Regions from separate parts of the Lysinibacillus sp. FSL M8-0216 genome, predicted to be linked through region 1. Evidence: riboswitches for the same ligand, from Rfam matches in the RefSeq annotation. Region 1 holds a riboswitch; the other holds the start of a gene.
What was found. Region 1 has a riboswitch for FMN ahead of ribE (riboflavin synthase). Riboswitches for the same ligand answer to the same signal wherever they lie in the genome.
Positions count from the first base shown of each region.

Region 2: another riboswitch for FMN. It lies ahead of MKX57_RS06060 (ECF transporter S component); the one in region 1 lies ahead of ribE (riboflavin synthase).

Region 1 covers NZ_CP152007.1:1,582,108-1,585,379, forward strand. Annotated here, with positions in the region: gene MKX57_RS07435 (ABC-F family ATP-binding cassette domain-containing protein) at 1-762, shown strand, start outside; FMN riboswitch at 874-999, shown strand; FMN riboswitch at 1,118-1,243, shown strand; gene ribE (riboflavin synthase) at 1,491-2,129, shown strand; gene ribB (3,4-dihydroxy-2-butanone-4-phosphate synthase) at 2,157-2,771, shown strand; gene ribE (6,7-dimethyl-8-ribityllumazine synthase) at 2,793-3,260, shown strand.
Region 2 covers NZ_CP152007.1:1,291,900-1,295,171, reverse strand. Annotated here, with positions in the region: gene MKX57_RS06065 (sodium-dependent transporter) at 1-745, opposite strand, end outside; gene MKX57_RS06060 (ECF transporter S component) at 924-1,511, opposite strand; FMN riboswitch at 1,731-1,918, opposite strand; gene MKX57_RS06055 (RNA polymerase subunit sigma) at 2,072-3,272, opposite strand, start outside.

The DNA.
Region 1 (3,272 bases):
TCGAAAAGCGCTAAGAACAAAAGGAAGCAGCTCGAACGAATAGATCGTCTTGAAAAGCCTCAGAAGGATCTAAAACACGCACAAATGACATTTGCTACAGATAAGAGATCTCATAAAGAAGTGTTGAAGGTAAAAGATGTAGTGCTCTCCTATCAGCTAGAAGATAGCAAGAAAATATTATTGCAAGATATTGAGTTTTCCTTGGATAGAGGAGATCGGGTCGCATTAGTAGGTCCAAATGGTGTTGGGAAATCAACGCTTTTGAAGGCGTTATTACATGAATTGTCTCCGGACCGTGGCGTTATCGCATGGGGAAATGGTGTGACAATCGGCTATTATGATCAAGAGCAAGAGACATTACATCCTAATAATACGGTATTACAAGAGGTTTGGAGTACTTTCCCTTCGATGGAAGAGGCAAGAATACGGTCAGTACTCGGTAATTTTTTATTTACGAAAGAGGATGTTTTTAAAAAGATAGCCTCCCTTAGCGGCGGGGAAAAAGCGCGTGTAGCGTTAGCAAAGCTTATTTTGCAAAAAGCCAATGTGCTTATTATGGATGAGCCGACCAATCATCTTGATTTATTTAGCAAGGAAGTTTTGGAGGAGGCGCTATTGCAATTTGACGGCACCTTATTATGCATTTCTCATGATCGTTATTTCCTTAATAAGCTAGCAAATAAATTGCTTGAATTATCACCAACTGGGATGACGGCCTTTTCGGGAAATTATGATGATTATGTTCAAAAAATAAGCCATTAAAGGATTTAGGGGCTACCTCTATAGCAAGAGGTGGCCCCTTTTTTAAAAATTACAGACAGAAGTATAGATAATATAATTAAATAGTGTTATCGTAAGAACTAGCTAAATAAAATGATCCTTCGGGGTAGGGTGAAATTCCCAATCGGCGGTGATGAAGTAATTCAAAGTCCGTGAGCGCAAGCTGATTTGGTGCAAATCCAAAACCGACAGTAACAGTCTGGATGGGAGAAGGGTATAAGTGCGAGCTTTTTAAATTCAATGTAATTTAGAAGGTCTATTTGACTATGCATTTATGACACGACTTCCCGCAAGTATGTTGGGAAGTTTTTTTATTTAGCCAATCAATTGAATAGAAGATGTTCTTCGGGGTAGGGTGAAATTCCCAATCGGCGGTGATGAAGCAATTCAAAGTCCGTGAGCGCAAGCTGATTTGGTGCAAATCCAAAACCGACAGTGATAGTCTGGATGGGAGAAGAACAAATAAGATACTAGTCTATGGAAAAAATGTATATCCAAATAGGCTTATTTATTGATGTCTTATACTCCCAAAACCCCTTTGTCAAAGGGGTTTTTCTTTTTATATGAGCTTTAAGAAGGGAGACGGATAGAAGCTCAAGAGTGGTGGATAGAAACCCAAAAGTGACGGATAGAAGCTCAAGAGTGACGGATAGAAACCCAAAAGCCACGGATAGAAGCTACGTAAGATCAGTGTGAAAGCAGGTGAAGAAATGTTTACAGGTATTGTGGAGGATATTGGCACTATTAAAGCCTTGCAAATCAATAAGAACAGTATGAAAATTACGGTTCAATCATCGAAAGTTGCTGAAGATGTGGGGTTAGGGGATAGTATAGCGGTCAATGGTGTTTGTTTAACGGTTACTCATTTTACGAATCGAGAGCTTACGATGGATGTTATGCCTGAAACCGTCAAAGCTACAAATTTACATCAGCTGACAATAGGGGATCCGGTTAATTTGGAGCGTGCGATGCCTGCTAATGGGCGATTTGGGGGTCACTTTGTTGCTGGTCATGTCGATGGTGTTGGGAAGATTTTACGAAAACGTCCGGTGGCCAACGCGGTTTATATTGATATCGAATTGTCTGAGGAACTAACAAGTTTCTGTATTCCGAAGGGCTCCGTAACGATTGATGGCACAAGCTTAACAATCTTTCATGTTGAAACGAAGCAGGTCACGATTTCACTGATTCCTCATACTTACAAGGAAACGATTTTAGGTATGAAAAAAGTAGGCGCTTTCGTCAATATTGAAACAGATTTAGTCGGTAAATATATTTTAAACGAATTGAAAAATGAGCAAGGCAAGTCAATGATTACAAGAGATTATTTAGCACGACATGGTTTTTAAAATCACATAATGAGGAGATGAAAAATAGTGCTACATGCAATTGAAGATGCCATAGAGGATTTAAAGCAAGGGAAAATAATCATCGTAGTGGATGATGAGGATCGGGAAAATGAGGGGGATCTTCTAGCGCTTGCTGAATTTATTACTCCGGAAACGATCAACTTTATGGCGACTTATGGAAAAGGTCTAATTTGTACGCCGATTTCGCAGAAGCTAGCACATCAGTTAGATCTGCACCCAATGGTTCAGCACAATACGGATAACCATCAAACAGCATTTACCGTAAGTATCGATCATATGGACACAACAACGGGGATTAGTGCCTTTGAGCGGGCATTCACCATACAAAAGATGTTGGGATCTCAGGCGAAAAAAACTGATTTTCGTCGACCAGGACACATTTTTCCACTAATCGCAAAGGATAATGGTGTCTTAGAGCGAAGGGGCCATACGGAGGCGAGCATTGATTTAGCTAAGCTTTGTCACAGTATTCCTGCTGGAGTGATTTGTGAAATTATGGGGGACGATGGTCACATGATGCGCTTTGATGAATTGACAAAGTATGCAGCACATCATGGATTAAAAATGATTTCCATTGAGGCGTTAGCCGCTTATCGCAGTCAATCATTTACAACAAACTAATAACGAGGGAGATTTTAAAAAATGGGTCAAACATTTGAAGCACAATTAATTGGGACGGATTTAAAAATTGCGGTAGTCGTAGGTCGATTCAATGAGTTTATTACAAGCAAATTATTAGATGGTGCAATGGATGGATTAAAAAGACACGGTGTAGATGAAGCATCCATTGATGTTGCATGGGTGCCAGGAGCTTTTGAAGTGCCTTTTATTGCGAAACAATTAGCAGAGACAAAGAAATATGATGCCATTATTGGTTTAGGGACTGTTATTCGTGGTTCTACAACACATTATGATTATGTGTGTAATGAGTCGGCAAAAGGAATTGCGAATGTATCCTTAACGACCAATGTACCAGTTATTTTCGGTATTGTTACAACAGAAAATATTGAACAGGCGATTGAGCGTGCGGGAACGAAATCAGGTAATAAAGGCTATGATTCCGCGATATCGGCAATTGAGATGGCTAATCTACAAAAAATGATTGGCTAAGAACATTCTGAA
Region 2 (3,272 bases), 290 kb from region 1:
TCGGTAAACTCACATCTTTTTTGAGGTAGGAACTATATGTAACAAGGCAAGAAAATCCAACAGCTAACCCAAAGAAGGATTGCCCTAAAGCTTCTAATAAGGCTTTTCCGGTAATATTTGAAAAATCAGGCCATAAAAAGAATTTTACCCCGTCCATGGCGCCATCTAATGTGACAGCACGTATCACTAGGACAATGAACATAATAAAGAGCAATGGCATCATCCATTTATTCGCCTTTTCAATACCATTTTGGACACCTAACGAAATAACAAGTACGTTTGCTAATGTAAACAAAGCCAAACCTACAATTGTAATCCAAGGTGTACCAATTATCTTTCCAAATAGTTCTCCAGGATCAATAGCCGGATCAATGACAGCACCCGCTACGCCTAGCCCACTATAAATAAAAATCCAGCCACCGACAACGCTATAAAATGTTAGTAATAAAAAACATCCGAGAACACCCATGCGGCCAATCCATGCCCATCCCTTTTTCGTAGGAGCAATTTTTTTATAGGCAGTAATTGCCTCTGACTGTGTACCTCGTCCTAAAATATATTCAGATAATAGCATCGGGAGCCCAATTAACAATGTAAACAATACAAAGATTAAGAAAAACGCCCCTCCGCCACTTTGTCCGGTTACATACGGAAGCTTCCAAATCGCTCCTAGTCCTATTGCAGCACCTGCTGATGCTAAAATAAATCCTAACTTACTAGACCACTGTCCTTTTTTTCCACTCATCTCTTCAAACTCCTCTAACTTTCTAAACTCTTCTCTAATTTTACATGAAATTATAGCTTTCGACTAGGTATTACTAAAAAAGAACTAGTTATACTTGGACAACCCATTACCTTTTTCTATTTTTTCTACATTTCGCCATAAAAAAGCCTCGAGTTCATCCCTCGAGGCTTAGTACATTTTATTTTGTTATATACATAGAACGCTGGCGGTCAATCCATTTACGCATTGTCGTAAATAATAACGCCATAATACCCGTTAATAAAATCCCTTTGACAATATTAAATGGTAAAATACCAGCGATAATCATTTTATAAAGTGAGTCACCTACAACAGGCTCCATTCCTAAGAAGTAAGTGTACATTGGTAAAAATACAGCATAGTTTAAAACACTCATTCCTACTGCCATCACAACTGTTCCTATTGCTAAACCTCCAACAAGACCAGCGATTGTTTTAAATCGATTAAAAATAAAGCTTACTGGCAAGATGAATAAAATACCTGTTACAAAATTGGCCATATGCCCTACCGGAACGCCTGTTGGAGTGCCTGAGAAAATCCAATCCAACACATTTTTAAACAATTCTACTAAAATACCAGCTACAGGTCCCATTGTGATTGCTGCAAGCAAGGCAGGCATATCACTGAAATCCACTTCCAAAAATGCTGGGAATGGCGGAATTGGGAAATTAAAAAGCATTAATAAAAATGAAATACTGCTCAGCATCCCAATCGTAATAAACGATTGAAGTTTGACATTTTTCTTCATAGAAAACTCTCTCCTCTTTGCTGATTCAATCTCGCAAGAAGAAAGGTGACGATCTTTCAATTGTTTCATGAAAAAACCCTTATGCGTTTAATAAAGCATAAGGGAGAAAGGCATAACGAATAAGCGTCCTCATCAACTAATTTTTGAGCACAGTTTAATAAAACATACAAAAAAGCGCTCGGTCATAGTTCATTTCATGACAATGAATGACGATCGTACCTTCATCTTCTCCCATCCAGACTTTAACTGTCGGCCTTGGAATTTCACCAAGTCAGCCATGCGAAAATTCGCACAGGTCGCGGGCTGAAGAGTTTAACATAAATCAAGCGAGCTAATGAATATATTCACTAGCGATTTATGACTCTATTACCGCCGGTCGGGATTTTCACCCTGCCCCGAAGATGAATCATATTATTTTATACTACAGCTTTACTATAATGAATTACGAAGTAAAAGTAAATAGTTCTGCTCAAAAAATCCGATTAAATTGCTATGTTTTATAAATAGAAAAGGCACTCCCGCCATACAGGAATGCCTCTCTTGTTTTTTTCTTCCTTCGACTATGGTAAAAATTGTTTATTTGGTCCCACTGGCTTTGGTAAATAACCCTTCAAATCAAAGCCTTCCCAGCTTTCTTGCACAACATTATCTAAAAGGAGCTGTTGATTAAAGCTAGCAGCAGTTAACATCATGGCCTCAATTAATTGAGTAGCTCGTATTGGTTCCATAGATGTTAAATCAAGCGGAATATCAAAAGTAACAACGACACCTTCCGCTTGTTCAGTGACTGTGTATGTTACATTTTCAGGCACTACGGATGTATAGACATCATCATTTTTATTTTTCATCAGTGTAAGTGCCTCTGTGACTGTCTCAAAAGATTGACGGAAATCTGGTGATAAATATTCTGCACCATTGGAATCATGGTACAAGTAATAATTATAGTGCTTTGCATTCGTTAAGGACATTCCTTGACTTGGCTCACCTTCTTGAGAAAACTCATACGGGGTTCCATCTTCATTTTGGATTTCCACTTCGGTGTATTCAGAGTCCGAGAATGTGTCTTCCATTGTGCCTTTATATTCATTTACTGCAGCAGAGGCAACATCATAGTCATTCCCCTTTGGCAAGACATGGATAAGCTTATCATCCTTTTCCTTCAGCTCACCTTTATAAGGATGATACTCTGTAAACCCTTTGGCCTCCTCGTCAATTTGAGGAGCATACTTTTCATATATCCGTAAGGTAGAAGGCTTCTCTTCTCCAAAATCCGTAGCCACACGTTCATTTGGAATCACATACGTCATAGGAACACTTTCCGCATCACGCCCTGCCAAACCAATACGGAATACGACAGCATCTTTTACATCCTCCTCATAGACAGATGTACGTAAAGATAAAATGCGCTCATGTTCCGCAACAATACTTTTGGAATCCAGCATTTCATCCTGCGTGGCCGCTTCCTTTGCTGCTGAATCCTCTTGCATCGTCGAAAACTGAGCCGTTTCAGGCATACTCGCTTGATCTTTTTGCTCACCTTGATTGTTCTTCAATATTGTGCCAACTAGTATTGTTAGCACAAAGACTGCGGCTACACTCATATAAATCTGCATATTACGTACTTTTGATTTCGTCGCAGGCTTTTGAATGATAGCACCTTCCTGTTGAGATGGTTCATCTTCTATAGGTTCTTGCATAGCTTCTTGAAGGTGGATATTATCTTGCAAGCGAGCATCTGCCATTAACCGATTTAATATATCT